Regions from separate parts of the Cellvibrio fibrivorans genome, predicted to be linked through region 3. Evidence: predicted binding sites of a transcription regulator. Region 3 holds the regulator's gene; each other region holds the start of a gene.
The links. The regulator sigma-54, encoded in region 3, starts transcription at its own class of promoters, with help from an activator protein. The targets are predictions, from matches to a motif close to TGGCACANNNNTTGCNNT.

Region 1: J2X05_RS18330 (pilin) is a predicted target of sigma-54. The motif match lies at 6,081-6,098, and genes of this name have one in related genera.
Region 2: xdhA (xanthine dehydrogenase small subunit) is a predicted target of sigma-54. The motif match lies at 6,448-6,465, and genes of this name have one in related genera.

Annotation. Positions count from the first base shown of each region.
Region 1 is NZ_JAVDVX010000007.1:272,296-282,713, forward strand. It holds gene uca (urea carboxylase) at 1-913, shown strand, start outside; gene J2X05_RS18315 (DUF1631 domain-containing protein) at 975-3,512, opposite strand; gene nadC (carboxylating nicotinate-nucleotide diphosphorylase) at 3,730-4,584, shown strand; gene J2X05_RS18325 (hypothetical protein) at 4,624-5,385, opposite strand; gene J2X05_RS18330 (pilin) at 5,498-6,028, opposite strand; gene pilB (type IV-A pilus assembly ATPase PilB) at 6,365-8,089, shown strand; gene J2X05_RS18340 (type II secretion system F family protein) at 8,094-9,380, shown strand; gene J2X05_RS18345 (prepilin peptidase) at 9,383-10,279, shown strand; gene coaE (dephospho-CoA kinase) at 10,291-10,418, shown strand, end outside.
Region 2 is NZ_JAVDVX010000004.1:344,773-355,190, forward strand. It holds gene guaD (guanine deaminase) at 1-601, opposite strand, end outside; gene uraH (hydroxyisourate hydrolase) at 716-1,054, opposite strand; gene uraD (2-oxo-4-hydroxy-4-carboxy-5-ureidoimidazoline decarboxylase) at 1,078-1,578, opposite strand; gene xdhC (xanthine dehydrogenase accessory protein XdhC) at 1,602-2,462, opposite strand; gene xdhB (xanthine dehydrogenase molybdopterin binding subunit) at 2,462-4,846, opposite strand; gene xdhA (xanthine dehydrogenase small subunit) at 4,839-6,341, opposite strand; gene J2X05_RS12830 (ABC transporter ATP-binding protein) at 6,586-8,157, shown strand; gene J2X05_RS12835 (ABC transporter permease) at 8,147-9,229, shown strand; gene J2X05_RS12840 (ABC transporter permease) at 9,264-10,190, shown strand; gene J2X05_RS12845 (BMP family ABC transporter substrate-binding protein) at 10,264-10,418, shown strand, end outside.
Region 3 is NZ_JAVDVX010000008.1:35,987-46,404, forward strand. It holds gene J2X05_RS18755 (YhdP family phospholipid transporter) at 1-1,317, shown strand, start outside; gene yjgA (ribosome biogenesis factor YjgA) at 1,371-1,889, opposite strand; gene J2X05_RS18765 (HPr family phosphocarrier protein) at 1,993-2,265, opposite strand; gene rapZ (RNase adapter RapZ) at 2,269-3,138, opposite strand; gene ptsN (PTS IIA-like nitrogen regulatory protein PtsN) at 3,150-3,602, opposite strand; gene hpf (ribosome hibernation-promoting factor, HPF/YfiA family) at 3,701-3,991, opposite strand; gene J2X05_RS18785 (RNA polymerase factor sigma-54) at 4,101-5,759, opposite strand; gene lptB (LPS export ABC transporter ATP-binding protein) at 5,963-6,688, opposite strand; gene lptA (lipopolysaccharide transport periplasmic protein LptA) at 6,694-7,305, opposite strand; gene lptC (LPS export ABC transporter periplasmic protein LptC) at 7,292-7,903, opposite strand; gene J2X05_RS18805 (KdsC family phosphatase) at 7,907-8,449, opposite strand; gene J2X05_RS18810 (KpsF/GutQ family sugar-phosphate isomerase) at 8,466-9,437, opposite strand; gene J2X05_RS18815 (MlaC/ttg2D family ABC transporter substrate-binding protein) at 9,742-10,365, shown strand.

The DNA of each region.
Region 1 (10,418 bases), on a different contig from region 3:
GGATGACGAAGCCTGTCAATTGGCGATCCAAAAATATATGCAGTCAGTGCGCTCCAACGCACCCTGGTGCCCCAGCAATCTGGAATTTATTCGCCGCATTAATGGTTTGGATTCTATCGCCGAGGTAAAAAATATTCTCTTCAGTGCCTCCTATCTAGTGATGGGTCTGGGCGATGTGTATTTGGGTGCGCCTGTTGCAACTCCAATTGACCCGCGCCATCGTTTGGTCACCACCAAATATAATCCTGCACGCACTTGGACGGCAGAAAACTCGGTTGGGATTGGCGGTTCTTATTTATGTGTTTACGGTATGGAAGGCCCCGGTGGCTACCAATTTGTCGGGCGCACCTTACAAATGTGGAATCGCTATCGTCAAACCAAGGAATTTAAACAACCCTGGTTATTAAATTTCTTTGACCAAATCCGTTTTTATGAAGTCAGTGCAAACGAACTACAAAAAATTCGTCGCGATTTTCCACAGGGTCGTTATCCCATCAAAATTGAAGAAAGTCATTTCAGTTTAAGTGAATACCAAGAATTTATTGCCGCCCATCTGGATTCCATCACTGCATTTACCGCGCAACGCGAGCAGGCATTTGAAGAGGAATTGGCTCGCTGGCACGCCAACGGACAATTCAATTATGTACAGGAAGAAATTGTCGACGAAAATGAAGAAGCAGAATTGCCAGAGGATGCAATCCGCGTTGACAGCTCGGTCTCCGGCAGTGTCTGGCAAACCCAGGTACAAGTGGGGCAAACAGTGAAAGCAGGAGATGTGCTATTGATTCTGGAATCCATGAAAATGGAAATCAATATAACGGCAAGTAGCGCGGGCAAAGTAACACATCTGTTAAAAGCAGATGGAGCACGCGTGCAGGCAGGACAAACATTGGTGGTTTTGGAAGCAACATAATTTTTCGCAGCCCAAATAAAAAAACCCGGCGCAAGGCCGGGTTAAACATCTGAGGAGAAAACTAACTTAAGGTGCGCTGCTCACGCAACGTCCCAATTACTGCTTCAAGTGCTCGGTCAAACAACATACCGTCATCTAAAATTGTCAGGCGCTTGGTCTGCAGTGCAACCGCCAGACTTTCACGGCTTTCTTCTGCGACTTTCATACCTGAACGGTTTACAAAAATATATTTTCCTACCGAGCGAATAATGGCAGCCAAACGGCAGCGGTATTTCTCACCTGCATCACCTTGCATTTCAAACCAGGTGCCCTGGGTAATATTATTGACCAAGGCTAAATGTTGCGGATCAGCCTGAACGCTTTCGCTGATGGTTTCTTCTACCACAAATTGTTGTTCTGCTTCTGCAGCCGTTGCAACTTCTGCCACCGCAACAACTTCAGCTACAGTATCAGCAACCGGCTCAATTATCGCTTGGTCAGCTAGTTTAACGTCTGCGGTTTCGGCTATTGGTTCATGCGCAGATTCGACAACTTCCGCTGCATTCTCAATAACCGGCGCGGGTGCTGCATTTTGTACCTTGTTAGCTTGCGCCGCAGCATTCGCTGCTTGTTGCGCACGCATTTGCGCCTCCACCATGGCCGCCTTCATGTTGGCATTTTTCGTCGCCATTTCACTGGCCTTGGCTGCCAAATCTGCTGCGGATACGGATGGCGCAGCCTCAACCTGAGGTTTTACGTCGCCACGTAAGCGCGCCAAATGTACACTTTCAAGCTGCTTGAACAAATTGGTGGTTTCAAACGGACTGAACGAAATACTTTCCAAACCGGTGCGCAATTTTTGCAACAGCTCGGGTACCAGCTTTAATAAGCGTTGGCGGTTATCTTTATCCATCGCCGCTGTAACACTCCAAACGAGCTGCTGTGCTGTTGCAGAACAGTTGCGCCACTCATCACTCTCCACACCTTGTTTGAGTGAGGTAATAAACATCACATTCGCCCAAGCCTCACGCAGCAACTTAGTGACCGCCAGAGGCAACTCCTTACCGGCACAAATGCGATTTAATTCCGCATCAACCTGCGCGCGTGCGCGTTCAGATTTGGCCTTGCCATCTTCCGCATCAATAGTGCGCTGCTCAAGAATTTGTGCACGACGTTTTTCTTTATCAAGGAACGAGCGAAAATCGACCAGCAATCGCTCAAAGATACTCATATCGGTATCAAAATCAGTCAGGATCGAACGCACAGTTTCTTCCATTTTGTTAAAGAGACTGTCTTTGCGTTGATTTTCTTCGCTGGATTCCTGCCATCCCAGACAGGCCATTGCCATTTCATTCAACAAACGACGCGCGGGGTGGCCACCTTTGCTGAAGAAAGTTTTATCGGCAATCGCCACTTTGACCATCGGAATTTGTAAACGACCAATCAAGGCTTTCATTGGTGCCGCCAGGTTACGGTCATCCAAAATAAATTCGAACATCATACTTACCAAATTGATGACATCATCATCAACTTGATTAATCGCGGCAGCAGTGTGGGTTTCGTTGCGCAGCAAATCACTCAGTAAATTGCGCAAGCTAGCTGGCGCTCCGCTGGTAACGGGAGCATTAACTGTATTTTGCTGTTGAGCCAGCGACAGGATCTTGATCAAGTCCTGGGTAGTAATTTCTTCACCGGGTAATTGCACGCGCGGCGCACTGCGGTTGGCTCCCAACAGGTCGCGCAGCTGATGCAAAACCTGGTTGGTTTGGTCGTCATAACTTTGCACCAATCCGCCGGTCTCGCCCCCCGCTTTTTGCACACCCAAACCATACTGCGCACTGATGCCTTGGCCATAGTGATCAGCAGTTGGGCTAGTTGAGGGCTTTTTGACGCGCACATCTTGTTTCAATGAAGGCAAAATATTGGCATCAATCAAGGTTTGGTTGAGCACTTCAAATAGTTTGCCCAGCTTGGTCATCACAATATTGTCGAACAGCTTGAACAATACCAACTTGGCTTTTACATCGACATTTAACGCTTTAGTTGCATCGGTAAATGCATTGCAAATCACATCAACGCCCAGAGGGTTATTCTTTTGATAAACCTTGGTGGGAACCAGATGATCAATACGCAGGGTCAAATGTTGGATAGGCTCAGCAAATTGTTCATTGGCTTTGTTGACCATGCCATCAACCGCAACCATCTCTTCCAGCTCATCATTCTTGACCAATGACAAATCGTCCAGCGAGACCGATTTTTCACCGGATGGCTTTTCATCGCGATAAGCACTTGGATCAAGTAATTGGGCAAAGCTGATATCAATGCTGCGGAAAAATGAAGTCTCCATCGCACGGCGACGGATGCGCACCTCGCGCATTGAGTCAAAAAAGATATTTTGATCGTGATTGTTGTTAGCTTTGTCGGCCAATTCAAACATGGCATCATCGACTTTATCGAACAATTCACGTAGAAATAATTGCAACTGCTGCCGCGCCTTATCACGCAGGGCGTGCATAGCGGCAGGCAAACGAGCAAGTGCCACTTGCGAATTAGCAGCGGAATTGCGCTCTACATTTAAGTGAACAACCTTTTTGGGGTCGGATTTCATATGTTCGGACATGGCGGATTACCATTAGTAAAAACTTGCGTAGTTGAAGTATAACTAAGGGAAAGACACATCAAGTAGGCAAATGATAAGATCGAGAGCCATATCACAAAAGGCTATAACTAACGCATCATCTTATGGTTTTCTAAGTAGATTTTGGAATTAGCCGAAGAGTGCAGCGCCAAAACTGCCGATTTTCAACCTCACAATGTTCAATTATTCGACATACAACATGAATCCTATATACAGCAAAAACCTACCAAATCTAGCTGAAAATATCGCCAAAAGCGTAGCAATAGCCCTTGCTGAAGACATAGGCCCTGGCGATATCACCGCCCAATTAATTCCCACTGAGCAAACCGCCAAAGCAAACATAATCACCCGTGAACAGTGTATTTTTTGCGGCAAAGCCTGGGTTGAAGAGGTATTTCGCCAACTGGATCCGCGGGTTCAGATCATTTGGTATGTAGAAGATGGCCAAAACGCAGCAGCCAATAGTCTGTTATTTACCTTGCAAGGTAGCGCCCGTAGCCTTCTCACCGGGGAGCGCACCGCACTGAATTTTGTGCAGACTCTCTCCGGCACCGCAACCATCAGCAAACAATACTCGGATCAAGTCGCCCACACCGGGGTGAAACTGCTCGATACCCGTAAAACCATCCCTGGCCTGCGCACCGCACAAAAATATGCAGTTGCCTGCGGCGGCTGCCATAATCATCGTATTGGTTTATATGACGCATTCTTGATCAAAGAGAATCACATCGCTGCCTGCGGTGCAATTGAAAAGGCCGTCGCTGCTGCACGGGCTATTGCGCCAGGCAAACCAGTTGAAGTCGAAGTGGAAAACTTTGCCGAGTTAGATCAAGCACTGGCAGCGAATGCGGACATCATCATGCTGGATAACTTCAGTATTGATGATATGAAAAAAGCAGTAGCGATTAATGCGGGGCGCGCAAAGCTGGAAGCTTCGGGAAATATTAATGAGCATACATTAATTCCGACAGCAGAGACTGGGGTGGATTATATTTCTATTGGTGGATTGACGAAGCACTGCCGGGCGGTGGATTTGTCTATGAGGGTTTCATAACTAAATCTGCTAATACCTTTGACCATAAATATGGAAAACTTAGCCGGGATCAAAGTCAAGATAAGCTCTTACATTATTCCCATCCGGACAAACGATAGCGGTTTTTATTTCAACAAGAGCAACTAGCGGATACCAACCGCAATCTTTAAATTCAACCAAGGCATTTTTGAGCATAGATACATCTAAATCATTTTTCTTCACAATATCTTCCAATAGCTCTATTTTCTTAGCATCCTTGAACCACTCCCCATCCAGACATTGACGATAGTATTGTGGTAATCGATGAATATCTTTGCCTGCCAAAACAGAAAGCAGAATTTTTTTCCTCCCTTCAGAATCATTAGGGAAGGTAACACACAGGTATTGAGTGCTAGCGAATAAAGAAGGAGTCATCGGTAAATCCTCAGGCCATCCAGCTTCAAATTCACCTATATCTAGAGGCCTAATAATTTCGACCCGATCCCTTGCCAACACCAAGAATGCTGGACGGGCTGCGGCCACTATAGATACACCATACACTAGAGCGCCCAATTGAATGACACCAATCACAATATAATCAGAGCATAATTCTTTTATTGATTTCTCAGGGGAATATATCACCAAGGTCATTAATGGCCCTAAAATCAACTCCACCACTATAATGATTTTATAGGCGACCAAGCTATCTAGAACTTGCATCAACTCGCCAGGGTACCAAAATATAATTAGCTGCCACACTAACAACGCTACAACTGATGTAATGAAAAAATGCAGCGCAGCAGCTTTTAGTTTAGAGCGTGCAGTTACATTAATCAGCTTCATAGAACCAACATATAAATGGCATAATTACAGGAGGTGACAAAAGAAAAAACCCTTACCACAGCAGCGCGATAAGGGTCTTTGCATCAAACAATTTGAAAATTATTTTACTAAGTTACTTACATTCTGCAGGAGCAAATCTTGGATTCAAAGTACCTGCAACAGCACCAGCTAAACCGCGGTTTGTTGCCTGAACACTTGTGGTAGATGCGCACGCCCAGTCAACAGAACCAGTAGCCCCAGCAGCAGCAGCAGCTAATTGGGTGATTACACCTGCTGCATTTAAATAAGGAGTAAAAACCAACGTAGGAGCTGCACCTACAGCATTACCAATGTTTGCGCCGTTATAGGTTATGGTTACAACACCAGTAGCAGGAGCAATAGCGATGCTAGTTACATATTTAGATTGTGGCACAGCACCGGCTACTTGCGCTGCAAATGCAGCAACACCAGGCATACCATCTGATGCATACATACTGGACATATCAGATTTCAGTGCTGACGCCAAACCAACACCCTCCGTAATTTTGGCGCGAATCGTGTAGTCCTGATAAGCAGGAAGCGCTACTGCAGCCAAAATACCAATAATCGCTACTACGATCATCAATTCGATTAAAGTAAAACCTTTCTGTAAAGTTTTTTTCATCACAAATCTCCAGACTTTTTAGGGGGGCGGAAAGTAAAACAACACATGTTTAAAAGCAAATCACATACCAACATTCAGAAGAATTTAAAAACAGCAGTAAATGCTGGCCATGCACAACATTTACTGCTCGTCCATATTCACACTCAACAACCACCGCTCACCTGATTTGACAACAAGTGACAGTTTTTGTCACTCCATTCAATTTATGAACTACAAAATAGTCATCAAACGCGAATCCATCGGGCATAACAAACTAAATCCACTAAGCTTAATCGGCTGATGTAATATAAAGTTATCCAACCAATATCCAAATATAGGTAGCAGCGGTAATAACGAATGAATAGCCCAACACCTACAATGCTAAATGGTCTTGCCCGCAGGCTAGTGGCTGACAAGCTGATAGATGCCGAATTGGCGAGCAAGTCAGTCCACCAGGCAAAAAAAGAAAACATCCCGTTTGCCCAGCACCTGGTAAGCAATGGAATCTTGGATGCCCGCACGCTCGCTCGGGTTGCATCCGAGGAGTTCGGTTCACCTGTCTTCGACTTGGATGCCCTCAACAAAGATTTGCTTCCTCAAAAACTGGTAGATGACAAGTTAATACGCAAGCACCACACACTGCCCATAGCAAGACGCGGCAACCGCTTGTTTCTGGCAGTAACCGACCCAACCGACTTGCATGCTCTGGATGAAATTAAATTCAATACCGGCATTAACACCGAAGCTGTTCTGGTAGAGGCAGACAAATTACGCATAGCAATCGACAAATACCTCAACTCCCAGGAGGAAACGCTGGGCGATGCACTGGGCGGCTTGGATGATGACCTTGATGATCTAAATGTACAGACTATAGATACAGCACCTACCGCAGACGACTCAAATGAGGCAGACGAAGCTCCTATTGTTAAGTACATCAACAAAGTTTTATTAGATGCAATAAAAGGTGGAGCTTCCGATATTCACTTCGAGCCCTACGAGAAAAGTTATCGCATCCGCTTTAGAACTGATGGCGTTCTGCATGAAATGTCACGCCCTCCGGTGAATCTCGCCTATAGAATGGCAGCCCGCTTGAAAGTAATGTCGCAAATGGATATTTCCGAGCGGCGCTTACCACAAGATGGACGTATTAAATTAAAGGTATCCAAAACCCGTGCAATCGACTTCCGTGTAAACACTCTGCCAACACTGTTTGGCGAAAAAATTGTACTGCGTATCCTTGACCCAAGCTCAGCGAAACTGGGGATCGATGCTCTTGGATATGAAGATGACCAGAAGAAACTCTACATGGATGCACTGGCGCAATCGCAGGGTATGATTCTGGTTACAGGGCCAACGGGCAGCGGTAAAACCGTATCGCTTTACACAGGCCTGAATATTCTTAACACCGCCGAGGTAAATATTTCAACGGCAGAAGACCCTGTGGAAATTAACTTGGAGGGCGTTAACCAGGTACAAATGAATGCGCGCGTGGGCCTTACGTTTGCAGAAGCGCTGCGCTCATTCTTGCGGCAAGACCCGGATATCATCATGGTCGGTGAGATTCGCGACTTGGAAACAGCTGAGATTGCAATTAAAGCATCGCAAACGGGTCACTTGGTGTTATCTACCCTACACACCAACTCAGCACCAGAGACGTTGACTCGCCTGCTTAACATGGGCGTTCCTGCATTTAACGTAGCTACCAGCGTAAGCCTTATTATCGCCCAAAGACTTGCGCGCCGTTTGTGCCCTGCTTGTAAAAAGCCTGCAACCGATATTCCGGCAGACATTCTCACTCAGGAGGGATTTGACGAAATAGGCATTCCGCGCGCAGAATTCCAGCTCTTTCACCCTGTTGGCTGTGAAAAATGCAATGGTGGTTATAAAGGACGAGTAGGGGTATATGAAGTGGTTCGCATCACCCCCCTGATTGCCAACCTTATAATGGAAGGAGGCAATTCACTTCAAATTGCGCGTGCTGCTAAGGAAGCTGGCTTTAATAATCTTAGGGTATCCGCATTGCGCAAGACCGCAATGGGATTAACCAGCCTCGAAGAGGCCAACCGAGTCACCAAGGATTAATTCCATGGCATTAGCATCTACAACAAAATCAGCCAGCTCGTCTGCAGCAAAATCGAAAGCCGCAGTAGCAAAGGCAAAACAAATCCCAACAACCAATACCTATGTGTATAAAGGTGTAGATAAGAAAGGGAATAAGATTCAGGGCGAAATTAACGGTGGCAGCCCGACTATTGTAAAAACCCTGTTGGCTAAACAAGGGATCACTACACGATCCGTGTCGAAAAAGGCGAAGCCCTTATTCGGATCTAGTGGCAAGGCAATCAAGCCTGCGGATATAGCTATTTTTTCTCGCCAAATGGCAACTATGATGAAAGCAGGTGTGCCTCTGGTCCAAGCCTTCGACATTGTTGCCGATGGGCTAGAGAACCCTAATTTGCGCAAGCTTGTATTACAGATCCGCGATAGTGTTGCCGCTGGCGGAGGCTTTGCAAACTCACTAAGGGAACACCCCAAATACTTCGATGATCTTTTTTGCAATCTTGTCGATGCAGGAGAGCAGTCAGGTGCGCTGGAAACCATGCTGGATCGCATCGCGACTTATAAAGAAAAAACGGAAGCACTGAAAGCTAAAATAAAAAAAGCAATGACATATCCTATTGCTGTTGTCGCTGTTGCAATTATTGTTACTGGAATATTATTAGTAAAAGTTGTACCTCAATTTGCCGAAACTTTTAGTAGTTTCGGCGCAGACCTTCCCGCTTTCACACTATTTGTATTGCACTTATCAGAGCTTGCTCAAGCGTATTGGTTCATGATTTTAGTGGGCATGATTGCATCTATTTTTGCATTTAAAGAAGGTGTTAAACGCTCATCCGCCTTTGCATATGCCGTAGATAAATACATGTTAAAATTTCCTATTGTAGGCCAAATTTTATATCTTTCTGTGATGGCCAGGTTTGCTCGCACACTGGCCACAACATTTGCTGCAGGTGTTCCTTTGATTGATGCACTTACCTCGGTTGCTGGCGCGGCAGGCAACAGAATTTATGCAGATGCAATAATAAAAGTAAGAGACGATGTCTCAACCGGTATTCAATTAAATACCGCATTAAAAGCAAAAGGTATTTTTCCAACATTATTAATTCAGATGTCCGCAATCGGTGAAGAGTCAGGTGCGCTGGATGCGATGCTAGACAAAGTTGCCGTTTATTATGAGGAAGCTGTAGATAATATGGTCGATAGCCTCACTTCATTACTCGAACCTTTAATAATGTCAGTGCTAGGTGTGCTGGTAGGCGGATTAATGATTGCCATGTATATGCCTATCTTCCAACTCGGTGCGGTTGTATAAACGTGACATTTTTTTCAGCTCTGCAAGTCTATCCACTATTGGGTTTGGCTTGCACCTTAGTTCTTGGCTTACTCGTCGGCAGCTTTTTAAACGTTGTTATTTACCGCCTGCCAAAAATGATGGAACGCGATTGGCAAAACCAATGTCGTGATTTTATAACTAATGATGGCGACATAGCCGCCCTTCCCGCAAACGATTCAAAACAGGAACCATTTAATTTGATGGTTCCTGTTTCCCGCTGTCCTCACTGCGGTCACAAGATTAAACCTTGGGAAAATATTCCAGTTATTAGCTATTTGTTCTTACGCGGTAAATGCTCCAACTGCAAAGCAGGGATCTCTGCTCGCTACCCGATAATCGAATTGGCAACCGGCTTGCTGTCTGTCGCGGTTATTTATTATGTTGGTGTTAATTGGAATGGATTGGCCGCGTTGATATTTACTTGGTCGCTTATAGCGTTGACCATGATTGATTTTGACACTTATCTGTTACCCGACGACATAACGCTTCCGCTACTCTGGCTCGGCTTGATAGCAAATAGTTTTGGTACATTTACCGATCTGCCAAGTGCAGTCTGGGGCTCGATAGCAGGTTATTTGGCACTCTGGTCTGTCTACAAGGTATTTAAACTGCTGACTGGTAAAGAGGGGATGGGTTACGGCGATTTTAAATTACTTGCCGCGCTCGGAGCCTGGATGGGCTGGCAAATGTTGCCGCAGATTATTTTGTTATCGTCTCTGGTTGGTGCCGTTATTGGTATCAGCATGATTGTTATCCGCGGCCGCGATAAAAATATTCCCATCCCCTTTGGCCCCTACCTGGCTATTGCTGGCTGGATTGCATTTATCTGGGGTGACACCATCAACCAATCCTACTTAAAACTTTTTGTAGCACATTAGGCTGTAAAAAAATGCCTCTGATTATTGGACTTACTGGCGGCATTGGCAGTGGCAAGTCAGAAGCCAGCAAGCGATTTATTGAGCGCGGCATACTGGTTGTCGATGCAGATGTGGTCGCACGCGAAGTAGTTGAGCCGGG
Region 2 (10,418 bases), on a different contig from region 3:
CGTACTGCAAACGCCCGTTGTTATGCCATAGCTCAATTAATTCACGGCAATCGGCATTACTGCTTGCCGGGGTATCCAATAATTCTGCAGGCGCATGGCGATCCATCATCACTTTGCCGGCAATCATCCGCATATTCATTTTTTCGGCGGCTGAAAAAAATGCATGCGTTGATTGGGCGAACACTGTGGTATACACCATCGCCGTAGTGGTGCCATTTTGTAACAGGAATTTTAAGAAGGCATCGGCAGCAACAGCAGCAAAATCAGGATCAGAAAATTGCAATTCCGTCGGAAAGGTGTAGTTATTCAGCCAATCCAATAACTGTTCGCCGTAAGAGGCAATCACGCTGGTTTGCGGATAGTGAATATGGCTGTCGATAAACCCCGGCATCAATAAGTACTCGGGCGTATGGCGGCACTGCTGCAAATCCAGCCCCTGCCGCGCCATATCCTCGGCACTACCCAGCGCTTTGATGCGTCCGTTTTCCACCAGCAACACGCCATCGTCAAAGTATTCCATCCCCGCACCCGTAAGCGGATCAGGCACATCAGTAAAATGTAAAATTCGCGTGCGAAATGCACTTACATCAGAAGCAGTCATAACCAGCCTTAGAACTTAAAATATTTACTTCGTCATACCCGCGAACGCGGGTATCCATAACTGTCAACAACTTGGACTCCTGTTTTCGCAGGAGTGACGATTCCCATCATCAATCTAGCTGCCGCGATAGGTTGAATAGCCATAAGCATTCAGCAGTAGCGGTACGTGATAATGCTCGTGCACATTAACCACCTGAAAACTGATTTGAATTTCCGGATAAAAGCTGTTTTTCCCCTGTTGCAGGTACCAATCGCCGATGGCGAAATACAACAGATAGGAACCAGCTTGTAATGTGAAATCATTTTCCCAGTGCATGATGCGACCATCAGCATCGGTTGTGGCGCTGGCAATGGGCAGATTGGTGTCCAGACGATGCAAAGTAACCCGCACATCGGCAGCAGGCTTGCCTGCGTCCAAATTTAAAATGTGGGTGGTGATAGCTGCTTTTTTCATAATCTTTTTCCGTCAATCATTTATTAACCATCAATTAATTTGGCGATGCGCAAACGTGTAATCTCCCCCTGCTCACAGGCGCCATTTTGTAATTCCACTTCACGCGGGTTATCAATTCTGTCCTGAAGTAAACGCAACATTTCTTCTGCCGATTTACCGCTCGCGCAAACAATAAAAATAAAACCGTTTTTTGCTTCATATTCCTTATTGAGCTGATACAGCGCCTGAATAACCGCTTCACTCGCCTGCAACACCTGACCCTGCTCTTGCGTGGCACGCCCCGCATAACGGGAGCGGAGTAACTCGATATCGCCAATGCGCGCATGGCCGGAAAAAGCCTCAAGAATTTCCTTTTCCTCCACACCCGTCCAAAAACAATTGGCAGTGGTCAATAGTTTTTCCAAATTAGCAAAGGGGCGCCGTTCAGCCACATGTTTTGCCCAGGATTGGCAATGGCAACAACCGTAGAGCGCCGCCATAGCGTCTTCTTTTGGTAAGGCGTTAAATTCAGTTAGCGTCATCATTCAATCCTTTTAAAAATCGCACTCTATTCACACAAGATTCCCGTTGTCTTTTGCACTTGCATAATCGTTTTAATGTCGCGCCATGAAGTTGAGAGCCCTGACTGCACTGTCACACGCTGGTAATACAAGCTTTGCAATTGCGCCGCTATGGATACCGCCACTTCCATCGGCAATTTTCCTTTTACTTCAGGCAGACCAATCGGGCTGTAGATTTTTTCGATTGCTTGGGCTGCAAATCCGGCATCCACCAAACGTTTGCGAAAACGCAGCGCTTTGGTTTGCGAACCAATCATGCCTGCGTAGGCCCAGCGCTGATCGGATAACAATGTTTTGCACAGTGCATAATCCAAGGCGTGATCGTGGGTAAAAATAATCACCCAGGCATCATCCGGTAAGTGCGCAATTGTTTCAGTGGGATCGGCATAAAATTCGTAGCGGCAATTCGCTGGCAAACTATTGGTCATTAATTCCGGGCGATTATCGATAACCCGAACCTGACACGGCAGCCCCGCAAGAATAGTCACCAGTGATTGGCATACATGCCCTGCACCGAAGAGTGCAATCTGCCAACTGCAGGCCGCAAAGGCTTCAAGCATTACCGTCACATTGCCACCACAACATTGCGCCGCTTCGGCTGCAAGCGGGATGGGTTTTAATATCTGACAGGTTTTATTTTGCGCGAGCAGTTCACGCGCCTGCTGCACCAATAAAAATTCCAACTGGCCACCGCCGATAGTGTCGTAAGTAGCATCGGTGGTGATCACCATTTTGCTGCCGCCATCGCGCGGTGTTGAACCCTGAGTGTTAATAATGGTGGCGATCACATAACCACTGCCACGTTGTTGGCAGTGTTGGATTGCCGCTGACCAGTTGAGGATTGCCATTAGATTGCACCTCTTGTTACTAACGCTTTTGATTCACCAGGTTGATTAAACGCAATGCACTCTTGCAGTGCCCAATAAACTCGCTCGGGTGTTGCGGGTGTATCCAGACGCGGGCTGAATTGATAATTAGTCGTACTGCTGCAGGCATCGCGCAGCGCTGCCCACACCGAGATCGCCAACATCAACGGCGGTTCACCCACCGCTTTGGATAAATGTATGGTATTTTCCAAATTTGGCTCATCAAATAATTCCACATTAAAAATGTCCGGCACGTCAAACGCCGTGGGAATTTTATAATTTGCAGGGCTATTGGAAATAATGCGGCCCTTTTCATCCCACAATAATTCTTCTGTGGTCAGCCAACCCATACCCTGGATAAAACCACCTTCAATCTGGCCTATATCAATGGCAGGATTTAATGATTTACCAACGTCATGCAAAATATCCACACGTTCAACTTTATATTCACCCGTCAAACAATCGAGCGTCACTTCAGACACAGCTGCACCATTGGCGAAATATAAAAACGGCTGACCTTTAGCGGTAGCGCGATCATAGAAAATTTTGGGCGTGCGATAGTGCCCCGTTGCCGACAGCGCAACGCGATTGAGGTAAGCAAGTTTGATAAACGCAGGAAAAGCCAACTCCTGTTCACCGAGCACAACCACATCATTGTTAAATTGGATTTGTTCCGCCGTGATTTTAAAATGCTCGCACGCAAACACTATTAAATCGGCTTTGATTTTATCGCAGGCATCTTTGGCGGCCATCCCATTTAAATCAGTACCGGATGACGCCGCCGTGGGTGAAGTATTGGGCACTTTATCCGTACGTGTCGATGACACCATGACGCGATGCACGCTCACTCCAAATGCACTGGCAACAATTTGCTGGATTTTGGTGTAGAGCCCCTGCCCCATTTCGGTACCGCCGTGGTTAATCAGCAAACTGCCGTCGGTATAAATTTGCAGAAGTGCACCAGCTTGGTTGAGATGCTTGGCAGTAAAGGAAATACCAAATTTTACCGGCGTTAAGGCAATACCTTTTTTAAGCGTGCGATGGGTGTTATTAAATTCGGTGATGGCGACGCGGCGCGCGCGATAATCAGAACTTTTTTCCAAGCGCTCAATTAATTCTGGCAATACATGTTGCTCGATTTTTTGTCCATAAGGCGTTTCATCCGTACCCGGTTGATAGAGGTTAGCTTTGCGTACATCAAGCGGGTCTTTGCCAAGTGCGCGCGCTATATCCTCTAGCAGGGTTTCAATCGCCATCATCCCTTTTGGGCCACCAAAACCGCGAAAGGCGGTATTGGACACTGTGTGAGTTTTGCAGCGCAGGCCGAGAATGCGCGCGTTATTTAAAAAGTAGGCGTTGTCTGCATGGAACATGGCGCGATCGACAATGCCTTCCGACAAATCCGGTGAGAACCCGCACTTGCCCGCAAGCAACATATCCACACCGAGTAATTTTCCGTCGCTGTCGAAACCTGCTTTCCAGCGATTTAAAAAATCGTGACGCTTGCCAGTTTGGATCATGTCATCGCGGCGCGGCATGCGGTAGCGCACCGGGCGGCGATTGCGCTGTGCAAATAATGCGGCGATACATGCGAGCGGTGCGGCCTGACTTTCTTTGCCACCAAATCCCCCGCCCATTCGGCGAACTTCAGCGACCACCAAATGAAATGGAATCGCCAATACTTCAGCGACTAATTTTTGCAGTTCCGTGGGATGTTGCGATGAGCTGATAACATGAATGCCGCCATCTTCCGTCAGTCTCGCTTCGCTGATTTGTCCTTCCAGATAAAAATGTTCCTGCCCACGCACATAAATCTCACCGCTTAGTTGATGTGGTGCGGATTCGATATTCGCCTCCGGGTCGCCAAGCAGCAATTGGTGCTGCGGCAAAACAAAACTTTGTGCGGCGAGTGAATCTTCCACCGTTAATTGCGCTGGCAACTCTTCATAATCAATCTTTGCCAGGAGTGCGGCGCGTTGCGCTTCCACAAAACTGGTCGCAGCCACCGCAAAAATCGGTTGCCCAATAAATTCCACCACATCACCGGCAAGCAAGGGGTCACCCGCATACACAGGTGCGACATCCACTTTGCCGGGAATATCGCCTTGCACAATGACATCAATAACACCGGGAGCGGATTTAACCGCAGACAAATCCAGCGCACGAATACGCGCATGGGGTTTACTGGATTGGCCGGTGGCGACAAATAAAGTGCCGGGCATAAGCGGTAAATCATCCACATACTCCGCCGTACCTTGCACATGTTTGTGTGCGGATTCATGCGCGATGGAATGGCCTACTCCACCGGCGGCACTGCCCGTATGAGTAGCGGGCGATAATTCGGCATTAACAACGATTCTACGCATGGCTAAACAACCTCGTTTCAAGCGCTTTGCCCGAGGCTTCAGCCGCAAATTCATAACAGGCTTTTTTGAGCAGATTGCAGGCCATGGCCATGCGGTAAGCAGCGCTGGCGCGCACATCGCTCAAGGGCGAAAATTCGCTGTGCAACAAATCACAGGCTTGCGCAAGAATCTCTTCATCGACATCACCCGCCACACACCATTCCGTATTAGATAAAAATTGTTCGGTCATGCTGGCACGCTTGGGAATCGCGGCCATTCCACCAAAGGCAATTTTAAATTCGTTAGACGTTTGTCCACCCCAACAGAATGCCCCCATCACTGCCGAAATATCGTCTTCATAGCGTTTGGTGATTTTGAATAATTTGAGTGGCTGTGCGAGTTGCGCACGTGCAATGCGAATACGCGCGAGATATTCACCAACGCCCAGCGTTGTTTTTTTGTAGTCGCGATAAAAATTCGTCAGCAATTCACGACGAGCATTACCACTGCTATCAACTATTTCCAGCTCGGCATCCATCACCAATAGATACGGCGGAGCATCGGCAATCGGCGAGGCATTACAAATATTGCCTCCTAGCGTTCCGCGATTGCGAATTTGGCGCGAGCCCAAACGTGCGAGCAATGCAACAAATTCCGGCGAGAGATTCGCTAGCGCTTTTTCGATAGTGCTGTAATTTGCCGCTGCACCTAATACAACCTCATCGTCACTGATGTGGATTGCGCAGAGGCTGTCGATGCGATTAAGGTCAATCAGTTGCGGAAGTGACTTGTATTGCTGGGTAACTTCCAGCATCAAATCGGTTCCACCGGCAACAAGGCGCGCCTGCGGATATTCAACCAGCAAATGCTGTAGTGCCGCTTCGGTATGTGGCTGCCAATAATCGCTGACGCCATCGGACAAGTTTCTGCCGTAAGCGCGCGCAGGCTCGCCATCTATGCCCGCTAAAGGTGCATATGGCACCCAATTTTGCACAAAACTGGCCACTTGGGCAGGTTTTTTAAGGGCGGACAGGCCGGCATCGATAATCGGGCGATAACCCGTACAGCGACACAAATTGCCCGAGATTGCATCAATCACCGCTGCACGTTGCACCGCAATATCAGCCTCGGCCAAATCCGCGCCGCCCGCCAATTGCAGTCCCGCGAGCGACACAACAAAACCGGCCGTACAAAAACCGCACTGGGAACCGTGGCATTCCACCATCGCCGTCTGCACAGGATGCATTTCTTGCGGCGCTGCCGCCAAACCTTCTACCGTCACAATATGGCAATCCTGCAGACTGCCGAGCGGGCAAATACAGGCGTTGACTGTGCTGTAAGCCATAACATCCACGCCTTTGCGGCCAACCAACACAGTGCAGGCGCCGCAATCACCCGAGGCGCAACCCTCTTTGGTGCCCATCAGATGCTGCTGGCTACGCAGGTACTGCAACAGCGTCAGATCTGCCGCTGCCTCCGCCAACTCAACTGGAACATTGTTCACCACAAACCGCACAGACTTTCCTCCAACAGATCGACCCATGATTCAGGGCGAAGAACCTTTAAATGGTTATAGCCGATTTCAGCCAAACCGCTTTCTCTCCATCCTCGCTTTATCACCCAAAGCAAAAGTCTGGCCAGATAGACAATTTTTTATGAGTTTTTTACAGAGGCAGGTATTTCGCAGGCGCTGGCATGCAATTTGCTCAAACCAGTCTATCTTTTTGTCCAGATAGTCAGGTTTATGAGCGAGTTGGTTTATGTCTGAAAAAAAGGCCATGCGCCTTGAATTGCTTTCCCTCACCAAAGCCTATCCGGGCTGCATCGCGAATGACGCGGTGAGCCTGCAAGTGGCGCCAGGGGAAATTCATGCGCTGCTGGGGGAAAACGGCGCGGGTAAAAGTACGCTGATGAAAATGATCTACGGTGTAGTAAAACCCGATTCCGGGCAAATGACCTGGAATGATCGCGAGGTCAACATCACCGGCCCGGCTCACGCTCGCCAACTCGGCATGGGCATGGTGTTCCAGCACTTCTCGTTATTTGAAACATTAACAGTGACCGAAAATATCGCGCTCTATTTAACGCCTGCAGAATACGGCACGCTCGATTTACTGCGCGCACGCATTCTTGCGGTGGGCGATGAATACGGCCTCGCGATAAATCCTGACCGCCTCGTACACAGCCTGTCGGTCGGTGAACAGCAGCGCGTAGAAATTATTCGCTGCCTGTTGCAAGACATCCAACTTTTAATTCTCGATGAGCCCACCGCCGTACTCACTCCCCCCGAGGTAGCGCAGCTGATCGAGGTATTAAAAAAACTCGCGCACAAAGGGTGCAGCATTTTATTTATCTCGCACAAATTGCACGAAGTAAATGCACTCTGCGACAAGGCCACCATACTGCGCGGCGGCAAGGTGACGGGCACCTGTATTCCCCGCGAAACCAGCCCTGGCGAAATGGCGCGCTTGATGCTCGGCGATGAATTGGAATTACAAGACACCATGCCCGCTGGCAACGCCGGTGAATGCCTGCTCGCACTCGATAAGATTGAAGTAAAACCGCGCGATGCCTTTGCTATTCACTTGCAGGATATTGAATTGCAATTACATGCGGGCGAAATTCTCGGCCTCGCTGGGGTTGCCGGTAACGGGCAAGATGAATTGGTGGATTTAATTAATGGCGAGCTGGGCAGCGATAGCGGCAGTTTAATTTTTCACGGAAAAGATATTGGCAATACCAGTGTGCAGGAGCGGCGCAATATGGGGCTAGGCGTTGTCCCCGCTGACCGTATCGGGCGCGGCGCTCTCGGCAATATGAGTCTGACCGAAAATAATTTGTTAACCAGTTATATCAACCAAACCGGAAAATTCGGCTGGCTGAATTGGCCCGCAATAAAAGCGCGCGCTGCCGAGATCATCTCAACTTACAAAGTCAAAGCAACAGGCGCCGAGGCCAGCGCCAAAAGTCTCTCCGGTGGTAACTTGCAAAAATTTATTATCGGCCGCGAGATTTTGCAGAATCCAAACGTGTTGGTGTGTTTTCATCCTACCTGGGGCGTTGATGTAGGCGCTGCGAATTTAATCCACCAGGAGTTGATTAAATTGCGCGACAAAGGCGCCGCGATTTTGGTGATCAGCGAAGACCTCGACGAACTCTATTTATTGGCTGATCGACTCGGCGCATTGTGCGGCGGGCGCTTATCACCGCTCGCACCAAAATCTGCTGTCCCACTCGCGCAACTCGGCCAGTGGATGACCGGGAATTTTGGCACTCTATCTACAGGCATCTCTACAGACACTGCTGCGGCGGAGGTGGCCCATGCGCATTGAAAAACGCCTGCACGATTCGCAGCTGATGGTGTATTTGTCGCCGCTGCTCGCGCTCTTATTAACGCTAATTTCCGGCGCCTTATTATTTGCATTGCTCGGCCGCCCACCGCTCGGCAGCCTCTACACGTTTTTTATTGCACCGATCAGCGACCTCTATGGTCTTTCTGAGCTTGCGGTAAAAGTCACACCGCTGTTGCTCTGTGCAATTGGTTTAACACTCTGCTTTAAAGCAAAAATCTGGAATATCGGCGCTGAAGGCCAATTTGTTTTTGGTGCATTAATTGGTGGAGCGGTGACATTACAACTGGCGGAGAGCGAAGGCTTTTGGGTACTGCCGGTGATTATCGCCAGCGGTGCACTCGCCGGTATGGCTTGGGCGGCAATTGCGGCGCTTCTACTGACACGATTCAACGCCAATGAAATTCTCACCACGATTATGCTCAATTATATAGCGGTAAATTTATTGCTCTGGGCAGTGCATGGCCCTCTGAAAGATCCAGACGGGCTTAATTTTCCCGAGTCAGCACTGTTTGCGAGCCAGACATTATTACCGGTGTTATTTGAGGATTATCGCGTGAGCATCGCCATTTTTATTGCGCTGTTTATGTTGGTGGTGATTTGGGTGGTGCTCACGCGCACGCTACTCGGCTTTCAATTGCGTGTGATGGGCGAGAACCACAACGCTGCGCGCTTTGCGGGATTTAATAGCAAAAAATTAATCTGGTTGCTGCTGTGTTTCAGTGGCGCCATGGCCGGGGTAGCAGCGATTTCTGAAACCAATGGTCCGGTAGGGCAACTGATCCCCACGCTTTCACTTGGTTATGGTTACGCCGCCATTATTGTGGTGTTTATGGGGCGCATGCATCCGCTCGGCATTTTGCTCGCCAGTTGTTTACTAGGGCTGACTTATCTCGGCGGCGAGATGGCGCAAATCGATCAGGGTTTACCAAAATCCATCACCGGATTATTCCAGGGCATGTTGCTGTTCTATCTGCTTGCCTGTGACTTGTTGATTAGCTATCGCGTGGTACCGAATTCGCGCAGCGTTAAACCTTCAGCTATCACTCAATAACTCGCAATAAAATTAAGAACACAGGTAAGATTTTATGGATATAGGTTTGATCGAAAATATTCTCTTCGCAATGGTGCGCACCGGCACGCCGCTGCTGTTAGTGGCGCTGGGCGCGATGATGTCGGAGCGTTCAGGCGTATTAAACCTCGGGCAAGAGGGCATGATTTTAGTGGGTGCCGCCTGCGGATTTATCGCCGCTTATGCGGGTGGTAGTTTGGGTTTGGGAGTGCTCGCTGCCGTTGCAGCAGGTATTTTTGTCTCATTAATTTTTGCGTTTATCGCACTCACTTTAATTTCCAATCAAGTCGCCACCGGCCTTGCACTCACCATTTTCGGCACAGGCTTAAGCGCTTTTCTTGGCGCCGCTTATGTAGGCCAAACCGTTACTGGTTTTGCGCCAATTGCGATTCCGTTTTTAAGCGATATCCCACTTATCGGCCAGGCATTATTTGCGCAGGATTTATTGGTGTATCTCTCGTTTATTTTATTTGCCGCTGTATTTGTGGTGATGCGTTACACACGTTTGGGATTAATTATCCGCGCCGTCGGCGAGAACCCAGAAGTTGCCCACGCACTGGGCTACAAAGTAATGGTGGTGCGCTACTGCGCAGTCATGTTTGGTGGAGCCATGGCGGGATTAGCGGGTGCTTATTTATCTCTCGCTTACACGCCCATGTGGTCAGAGGGGATTGCGGCCGGGCGCGGTTGGATTGCACTGGCGTTAGTGGTATTTGCCAGCTGGCGCACCGAGCGCATTTTATTCGGCGCCTGGCTATTTGGTTTTGCGAGTATCCTGCATTTGTTATTGCAGGGTTACGGTTATGAAATTTCGCCCAACCTGCTCGCCATGTTGCCCTATGTAATCACGATTATTGTGTTGGTGATGATGATGTATCGCCAAAAAAATCAGGGCTTATTTGCGCCGCGCTCGCTCGGGCAACCCTATCATCCGTTGAAATAAATTGGCATCCACTCAAATAAATTTGTAACAGCTAAATTTTTAAAAAAACCAAAACATCACAAGAGGAACCATCATGACCCTGTTAACACGAAAAACATTTCTCCGGTTGCTGGGTGCAGCCTCGCTGCTCACTCTTAGCGCCAGCGTCTTCGCTGCGCCGTTAAAAGTCGGTTTTGTTTACGTCAGCCCGATTGGCGATGCCGGTTGGACTTACCAACACGATGAAGC
Region 3 (10,418 bases):
GCCTTGTCATCACTGCAGCCTGATGCACCTGAATTGCTTGAGCAACCAGTCGGCTTGGTCGCTGGGCTGCCCTTTCGCGCTGAAGTGATGCTGGGGCAATACGAGCTGGGCTCGACAACTCTGGAAAACCTCAATGTGATAGCCATACCTGTGCGCTCCGGTTGGCAGTTGCAATTGGATAATGCGGTGGTTGCCGGTCGGCTGTTAGTACCAAATAGCCAGTTTACGCCCTTGCAAGTCGATCTAGACCGCTTGTCGTTGAGCCGTGCTGCGCTTGGCTTGGCTGATCCGCAAACTACCGAATCGCAATCTATCGATCCAGCCGCAGCTGAGTTGGTAATCACGGATGCGGTACCGGAAAAAGTAATAGATCCGCGCAAACTCCCGCTGGCCAATATCACTGTTAAGGCGCTGCTAATGGACGGCAATAACTATGGCAATTGGTCGCTCCAACTGCGCCCTGATGACAAAGGGGTAGTGATAGACAACATTCGTGGCAGTATCCGCGGTGTAACTGTCAGCGGTGCAGATAAGGCAACAGGTGGCGCCAAATTGATATGGCAAAACACACCAGTTGGCGTTCAAACCCGCTTTATTGGCAGCCTGGAGACGGGCGACATGGCGGAAGTACTACGTGCCTGGAATAAACCCGATACCTTGGAAAGCCGCCGGGCGTACTACCGTGCCGATCTTTTTTGGCCGGGCTCGCCGCAGGATTTCAAACTGGTCAACCTTGGGGGTGAAATGAGTATCGACATTGAGCAGGGTAGCTTCAAGCGAGATGCCAGTGCTGGCGATGGTCTGCTGAGGTTGATGTCGATCCTCAACTTTGACACCTTGGCGCGACGTTTGCGTTTTGATTTTTCTGATCTCTATAAAAGCGGCCTTGCTTACGATACCGTTAAAGGCAAGGTGCGGTTCAACCAAGGGGTTTTGGTTTTTGAGGAGCCGCTAGTGGTACGTACCCCTTCGAGCGGTATGCAAATGGCGGGCAGTATTGACCTGCGCAACGAAACAATTAATACCCGTTTAGTGGCAACCTTACCCGTCGCCGGGAATATGACCTTTTATGCGGCATTGGCGACCGGGCTGCCAGCGGCGGCGGGTATTTACATCGTCAGCAAACTGTTTAAAAAGCAGGTCGATCAGGCCACAAGTGTCAGTTACACCATCAAAGGTAGCTGGGATGAACCCAAAATGAAGTTTAACCGGCTGTTTGAGAGCGAGAAAAGCTTGCGCGATAGCGTCAATAAAAAGGAGGTGGAAAAGCCGCCTCCGATCAATGAGATGCAGGACGAATCTGGTAAGAAACAATAAGGGCGCCCATTCGGCGCCCTTGTTTTTGGTAGTTTGTTTTTGCGCGCAACCCGTTAATCCTGCGCTTCCAGCTGCTCGCGGATAAACGCAAAGAGTTTGCGTGCACTCGCAGGCGGCTTGTTCTCGTCGCGCTCTTTTTGCGCGGTGCGGATCAACTGGCGTAAGTGCTGCACATCAATTCCGGGGCAAGAGGTGACCAGTGTTTGGAAAATTTGTTTGTCGCCTTCAATTAGCAGGTCGCGATAGCGCTCTACCTGGTGTTGGCGATGCACATATTGATCGCTGCGGTTTTGCAGTTTGTCCACTGCTGCTTTGATTTCCTCGTGGTTGCCTTCGCGCATCAGGCGGCCAATATATTGCACCTGGCGGCGGCGGGCTTCTTTGGGGGGTAATTTGCGCGCGATGTAAATCGCATCCAGCATAGTGTCGCTCAGCGGAATGCTGGCAAGTTGCTTTTCGTTCATGTCGATCAGGCTTTCCCCCAGCGCTTGCAACGCATGCATATCGCGTTTGACCTGCGATTTGCTAAGGATGTAGTCATCGGGGTTGATGTCGTCGTAGTTGTAAACCATGGCTGTAATGTCGGAGAAAGAATCAATAAAAGGGCGCGCAGCTTAGAGTAGTTGCCCGGGAACAACAACCTTTGTCGCTGGCTTTGGTTTAACAATAGGCTATTTATTCGCCTTCTTCAAAGCGGTCGGCAATCAGTGCGCGGATAGCACAGAGCGCGGCATCAGCATCATCGCCCTCTACGCTGACTTCCAGAGCAGTGCCCTGGCTAGCGGCTAGCAGCATCAACGACATAACACTCTTGGCATCGGCCCAGTTACCTTCGCCCACGCGTGCGAGTACCTTGGCCTGAAATTGGTTGGCAAGGGTCGCCAGCTTGGCGGCGGCGCGCGCATGTAGGCCGCGCTTGTTGATGATATCGAGCGTTTCGGTCTGCATGATCTAGGGTTTTTTGTGTTTGTTAATGTCGCGATGGCGAACTTGAACATCGCTAAAACTGTGGTCGAAATGTTTTTGCAGCCGCTCCGACAAGTAGACTGAGCGGTGTTGGCCGCCAGTACAACCGATTGCAATAGTGATATAGCTGCGGTTGTTGGCCTGATAGCGGGGCAGCCATCGGGTCAGGTAATGCTCGATATCTTCGTACATCTCCCTCACCGTCATTTGCTCTTCCAGAAACTCAATCACTTCCTGATCCTTGCCGGTTTGCGGACGCAGATTGGGCTTCCAGTGTGGATTGGGCAGGCAGCGCGCATCAAATACCAAATCGGCATTCACGGGTACACCGTGTTTGAAGCCAAAGGATTCAAACAAAATAGCCATGGTCGATTCACTGCGGCCCACGACCCGCTCTTTCACCAGATCGCGCAACTCATGCAGATTCAGGTGGCTGGTATCGATAATCTGGTCAGCACAATCGCGGATGGGCTCCAGAAGCTGCTGCTCAGCGCTGATCGCCTCTTCCAGGCTAGTATGTTTATCTGACAGCGGATGCTTGCGGCGGGTTTCACTGAATCGCTGGATCAATACCGGTGGTTGAGAATCGAGGAACAGGGTCTGGAAGGGCAGATGCGCTTCTTTGAGGGTGCTGATCATCTGCGGGAAGATAGCCAGATCTTGCCAGGCATTGCGCACATCGATACCAATGGCAAAGCGGTGTTGGTCATCTTTGTGGATCTGGATCTGGGCAACCAACGCAGGTAGCAGGCTGACGGGCAAGTTGTCGATACAGTTGAACCCCACATCCTCAAGGACATGGAGTGCCGTACTCTTACCCGAACCAGACAAGCCACTGACGATCACCAGATGCATATAAATCCTGTTTACGAGGTTGTTAGCGCTGCATCATAGAGCGCTTCATTAGTTTTGGAGGCGCGCAGGCGCTGGCGGTATTCGGCGTTGTTCAGTGCGCCAGCCAGTGCTGCCAAGGTTTGCAAGTGTTCGCTGTGGGCATCTTCCGGCACCAGCATCGCGAACAGAATATCGACCGGTTGCGAATCTATTGCATCGAAGTCGATTGGATCGGTCAGGGTAATCAGTGCACCCACAGTGCCTTTACAGTGTTCAATACGGCAGTGGGGGATTGCAATTCCGTGGCCAATACCAGTGGAGCCGAGGCGCTCGCGGCCAATCAGGCGGCGGAACAATTCATCGGCATCAATATCGGGGATATCCTGCGCAATGGTGTTGGCGAGCAACTCCAGTGCGCGTTTCTTGCTGCCCCCTTCGACGCCGCAGAGGGTGCGGCTGGGGCTGATCAGGGATTGAATTTGCATGACAAGGTGATGCTGGGCATCTCTCAATAAATAATGCAGACATCGCAAGGTGGCGATGGCGGCGTAGGTTCAGTTAACGATGGCGAGCTATCGCGCACTCAGCGATGGCTGCGCATCTTCTCTTTGTGTTTAATCAATTGGCGGTCAAGTTTATCAGCCAGTGCATCAATCGCGGCATACAGATCTTCATGAGTAGCTTCAGCGAATACATCTTTGCCACTGACATGGATAGTGGCTTCTGCTTTTTGGATAAGTTTATCTACCGAGAGGATAACGTTGGTGCTGGTGATGCGGTCATGGTGGTGCGTTAAGCGCTCAATTTTACTGGTTACATACTCTTTCATGGAATCGGTAACTTCTACATGACGACCGCTGATATTTATTTGCATAGATACTTCCTCTCGCTAGAAACAAAACGGTTGCGACTGGCACAACCTCGCATTACATCAGTGATTTTTTGATCCGAACTTTATTGGTACTACTAATACAACTAAATAGCTAAATAGTTTTGCGTTCATTCGACGGCGGAATATTGAGTGATTCGCGGTATTTGGCAATAGTACGGCGTGCCACTTGAATCCCCTGCTCGGCGAGCAGGTCGGTAATCTTGCTATCGCTGAGCGGTTTTTTCGGATTCTCGGCACTTACCAATTTTTTGATAATCGCGCGAATTGCAGTTGATGAACATTCGCCACCACTGTCGGTGCTGACATGGCTGGAGAAAAAGTATTTCAGCTCGAAAATACCCTGTGGTGTGTGCATGTATTTTTGGGTGGTGACACGTGAAATAGTCGATTCGTGCATCTCAACAATTTCAGCAATATCGTGCAGCACCAATGGCTTCATCGCTTCAGGACCATAATCCAAAAAGCCGCGCTGTTTTTCCACAATACAACTCGCCACTTTTAACAGGGTTTCATTGCGGCTTTGCAAACTTTTTAAGAACCAGCGCGCCTCCTGCAAATTATCTTTGAGGAAGGTGTTGTCGGTGCTGGAGTCGGCGCGTTTCACCATAGAGGCGTAGTCGGAATTAATGCGCAAGCGCGGCGCAATATCCGGATTGAGTTCCACTATCCAGCGGCCATCGCGTTTTTCAACGAATACATCAGGTACTACATATTCGGTATCGCCATTGGCGATCATATCGCCTGGGCGCGGATTCAAACTTTGAATTAATGCCACTGCCTGGCTTAATTCAGCTTCTTTCAATTTGGTGCGGCGCATCAGCTGGCGATAATCGCGGCTGCCGAGCACCGGCAAATATTGTTTGGCAATTAATTTTGCCGAGTCTAAAAACGGTGTTTTCGGATCAAATTGTTGCAATTGCACCAACAGGCACTCAGATAGATTTTGACTGCATACGCCGCAAGGATCGAACTGTTGCAAGCGGTGTTGCACCGCTTCAACTTCGTCGAGTTCCAGCTCTTCAAAATCGCTGCGCATACCTTCAAAAATTTCTTCGATGGTGATGGACAGCATGCCGCTCGGTTCCACCGCATCGATAATTGCCATCGCCAGTACGCGGTCGCGATCCGACATGGGCGTCAGGTTTAACTGCCACATCAGATGGTCGTAGAGCGAATCAGTTGCGGCGCGGCGACTTTCAAAATCATTGTCTTCGTTGTCGTAATTGCTTGAGCTGCTGCTGGATGATGATTGGTAAACATCATCCCAGCTCGTGTCGACGGGGAGGTCACTGGGGATGGAATCGCTCCATTCGCCGGCGTCCGCACTAAATCCGTCGCCCTCACCGTACACATCACTATCGCCAAAACTCTCACTTTCACCAAAATTCTCACCTTCACCGAAGCTTTCACCGCCTTCGGTATAGCTATTGGTTTCGCTGTAGTTGTCGGCGCTGCTGGAGGAGAAATTTTCGCTCGCGGTAAAGTCAGTGCCGTGGTCAGTACCGGCTTCAGCAGCGATCTCTAACTGGCGAGTGTAATCCGCTTTATCCAGCTCACTGCCTTCGTAATCATTGGTGCTACTGGGGCTGTCGAAGCTTTCCTCCACTTCCAACATAGGATTGGATTCAAGCGCTTCCTGGATTTCTTGCTGCAGGTCTAATGTCGATAGTTGCAGTAGGCGGATTGCCTGCTGCAGTTGCGGAGTCATGGTCAGCTGCTGACCGAGTTTGAGCTGGAGAGATTGCTTCATTGTGTGAACGACAAACCCTTATAACGCAGGATGGAAAACATCAGATAGGTGGAGTTTAGTCAGGGTTTGGCGCGCAAGCAATAAGCTTAAGCAAGCTTTATGCCTAATGATCAAAGAATGTTACTTGTCAAGTTGTTTGTGTGTTGCCGAAGGTGTTGCTGACGGGCGGTTGGTAACACTGGTGGTGACGGGTTTAGCCACCTTTACAGACGGAAATGCTCGCCTAAATAGACTTCACGCACCTTGCTGTTGCTGAGTACGGTTTCGGCATCGCCCTCGGCAATAATGTGGCCTTCGCTTACAATATAGGCGGTCTCACATATATCCAGTGTCTCGCGCACGTTGTGGTCAGTAATCAGCACGCCAATACCGCGGTCCTTAAGATGGCGCACAATTTCTTTGATATCGTTGACCGAGATGGGGTCAACTCCGGCAAAAGGTTCATCGAGCAAAATAAATTTGGGGTCGGTCGCTAGCGCACGAGCGATTTCTACCCGGCGGCGTTCGCCCCCTGAAAGTGCCATCCCCAGGCTGTCGCGGATGTGGGTGATGTGAAATTCATTAAGCAATGATTCGAGCTTTTCCTGGCGCTGGGTGCGATCCAGATCCTTGCGGGTTTCGAGGATTGCCATGATGTTATCGGCGACGGTCAGCTTGCGGAAAATCGAGGCTTCTTGTGGCAAGTAACCGATGCCGGCGCGAGCTCGGCCGTGGATGGGCAGTTGGGTAATATCGCGGTCGTCAATTAATACATTGCCATTATCGGCGGGCACCAGGCCGGCAATCATATAAAAGCAGGTGGTTTTACCGGCGCCATTGGGGCCGAGCAGGCCGACGATATGGCCGCTCTCCACAGTAATCGAGACGTCGATAACGACTTTACGTTTTTTGTAACTTTTTGCGAGATGGCGTGCGTGCAGGCTGGGCATATGAGTTAAGGGGTTGCTTCAGTTGATGAGGATTGGGCTGCACTGGATGCGGCAGCGGGCTGGTCGTTACTGGTTTCAGTTTTGCCCGCCTTGGGTGGGATCACGATTTCGATCCGCTGGCCATCGCTGCCCGATGCACCATTACTGCCCGCCGCTTTCATCACTTCTTTTACTAAGTCGTAATCGATATGCGGGCCACTCATGACCGCACCGTTTTGCTCGACCGATGCATCTTCAATCAACACAAGATGCTCATTGCTGGGGGTATAAGTAATTTGTTTGGCAGCGGCGGTGACTACACCTTGATCCTTTTCCGGTTGCTGTTGGAAGCGCGCCGGGTTGCCGGTGGCGATCATTTTTTCAACACTGCTGTCGGGATTGGTGTGGATCACGATAGAGTCTGCCGAAATCACCAGTGAGCCCTGCTGGATTTTCACTGAACCAGTATAGGTGGCGACGCCGTTTTTCTGGTCGACGGTCAGATTATCCGCCGAACCGCGAATAGTTTCATTTTTGTCGCCGGGCAAAGCCAGGGCAGTGTTGCTATAACTGACAAAAACAGCAGCAATCGCTAGCGCAAATGGAGCGAGGGCAAAACGGAATTTAACGGGGATCATAAACAGCCTTAACCTGGGACTTTAACTGAAGCCGACTCTGCGCCAGGTCAGCATCCATACCTATTGCGTCTATCTGGCCTTTAGCGCTGCGCATATTAACAGCTTTGTCAGTTTCCGCGAATTGTTCACTGGCGCGCACCTGTAGCTCACTGGTGGTGATTTGGATCAGCCCCTGCGAAGGGGTCTGTTGCTGAATCAGGACATTGTCGAGCAGGCGGATCAACTGGCCATTTGCTTCACTGCGACCAGTGCTGGCACTGACCAGCCAGGGAGCATTAGCTTCGGCATCGTAAAACGCCATATCCGGGCGCTCGATCAGGGTGTAATCCGCATTCGAAGGGCCATCGGGATTTGCCTGGTAATGGGTGACTTGCGGTGTTGATAATTGGTAGTGCAATTTGCCTTGGGCATCGAATTCGCGAGTTTCCACGGCTTTCATATAAGTTTGGGGAAAGCCACTGGCGTCATATTCGTAGCCCACCAGTTCTGCTTTCTGGCGCAATGAAAAAGCAAAAAAACAAATCACCAGCGCGAAGGCGATTAGCCATGGTGCTGGCACATACTGGTGAATTCGGTAAGCGCGCTGCAACAGGTTCATCGTCTAGTCTTCACCGTTGTTCGCGAGATAGGGCGCCAAGGCTGCATCAAACGTCCCTTGGGCTTGCATTAACAAATCGCACGCGGCACGCACCGCGCCTTCGCCGCCGCGCTCGCGACTCTGCCAGTGGGCACGTGCCGCGACGCTGACATGGGCATTGGCGACGGTAAATGCGAGGCCGACGCGGGTCATTACACCCAGATCTGGCCAGTCATCGCCCATGAAAGCGATTTCATCCAATGCGACTGGATGCTCCTGCAGTATCTCCTGCAATGCCTCCCATTTATCCTCGCGCCCCTGTACCAGGATATTGATACCCAAATCGCTCGCGCGTCGGGCGACCAGATTGCTGGTGCGACCGGTGATGATCCCCACTTTTACCCCGGACTTTTGCAGGGTTTTAATGCCCTGACCATCAAGTGTGCTAAAGGATTTAAATTCTTCGCCGTTGTTGCCAAAGTAAAGGCGACCATCGGTCAGTACGCCGTCCACATCCAGTAATAAGAGTTTGATGCGGGCGGCGCGTTCGCGCAATTCAGGGTTCATGCGGTAATTCCGTTTTTTAGATAATACCTGCACGCAGCAGGTCATTGATTTTTACGACACCCACCAGCGCCTTTTGTTCGTTGGTGATGAGTAATACATTAATTTTTGCTTGTTCCATTAATGCGAGCGCTTCAGCGGCCAGCGTATTTTCACGCAGCATTTTGGGTTGGGTATTCATCAGTTCACCCACTTTGGCGGTACGTATATCCACACCTTTGTCGATACTGCGGCGCAAGTCACCGTCGGTAAAAATGCCGAGCAAATTACCTCCCTGATCCATCACCGTGGTCATGCCAAAGCCTTTTTCTGACATCACCATCAGCGCGTCCAACATAGGTGTATCGGGTGCTACGCGCGGAATGTCGTCGCCGCTGTGCATCACATCGGCAACGCGCAACAGCAGTTTGCGCCCAAGCGCGCCCCCGGGGTGGGAGAACGCAAAATCCTCCGCGGTAAAACCGCGTGCTTCGAGCAGTGCAATCGCCAATGCGTCGCCCATTACCAGGGTTGCGGTAGTGCTGGATGTGGGTGCTAGGTCGAGTGGGCAGGCCTCGAAGACAACACTAATATCGAGATTAACTTCAGCGATTTCGCCAAGGGTTGATTGTGCATTGGCGCTCATGCTGATGATTTTAATTCCAGCGCGCTTGAGCAGCGGCAGCAGAGTGACAATTTCGCTCGATGTGCCCGAGTAAGAAATCGCAAGCACAATATCATTCTTGGTAATCATGCCCAAATCACCATGGCTAGCTTCGCCGGGATGTACAAAAAATGCGGGAGTACCGGTGCTAGCGAGCGTCGCGGCGATTTTTTTGCCGATATGGCCGGATTTGCCCATGCCCGTAACTATCACGCGGCCGGCGCAATTAAGAATGAGTTCGCAGGCGGCAGTAAATTGGCCGTCGATACGTGCACCCAGCGCCGTCACTGCTTCGGCTTCCAGACGGATGGTGCGCAAGGCGGAGCTGACATAGTCAAAAGCAGCCATAAAACACTTCCAAAATAACGGTTTACGCCAGTGATGGCAGTACAAGGTGGGGCATTATAACGGGCAGGCTGTGCAAGGCGAGGGATGTTTGTGACTTTTTTCCCGTGTGCGAGTTTTGGTGGCACAGATGTAAATGGTATAGTGCGCGCCGCAAACCTGCTCACCGCGTCTCCGGTTTAATAAACCGCCACATCCATAAGCAACTTATAAAGAATGGCACCATAAGGAATTCGCGCTGTCTGAGTCTCGGTATAAGGCCATCTCTGACTTAATGACCACACATCAATTAATGGAAGGTTCTACGATGAAAAATTTGTTCACCAAAGTCTCTGGTGTTGTTTTCGGCTTAACCATGTTGCTTGGTACCAGTGTTATGGCACAGGCACCTGCAGCGGCTGCAACCCAATCCCCACAAATGATTGTGGAGTCCGTTGCGCAAAAATTGTTTGATTTGGTTAAGGTAAAAAACACTGAAAAAACTGCTGACGATGCCTACTATGCACAAGTTGAGGGGGCACTCAATGATGTAGTGAATTTTCCATTTATCTCTGCATCCGTGATGGGGAAAGCATACAAACAAGCTACTCCGGCACAGCGCCAGGCGTTTCAAAAAGTCTTTAAAGACGGCATGGTAAAGTCACTTGCCAAGGGTGTACTGGGTTATGCAGATAGCAAGGTGACAATTGCCGGTGTCAACGAAGTTAATGCTGCCCGTCATATCGTGAAGCAAGAAGTAGCGATAGAAGGTGCTTCACACAAGTTGGATTACACCATGCGCAAAGAAAAATCGGGTGAGTGGAAGCTGATCAATGTGGTGCTCAATGGTGTTAATTTGGGTCAATCGTTCAGTGGCCAATTCAAGGCTAGTCTCAAAAAGTACAATGGCGACATCGACAAAGTGATTGCTAATTGGTTGGCTGATGCCTAAGTGCTCCTGCACCGATTGAATCACCATCAAACCCCGGCCAAGAGCCGGGGTTT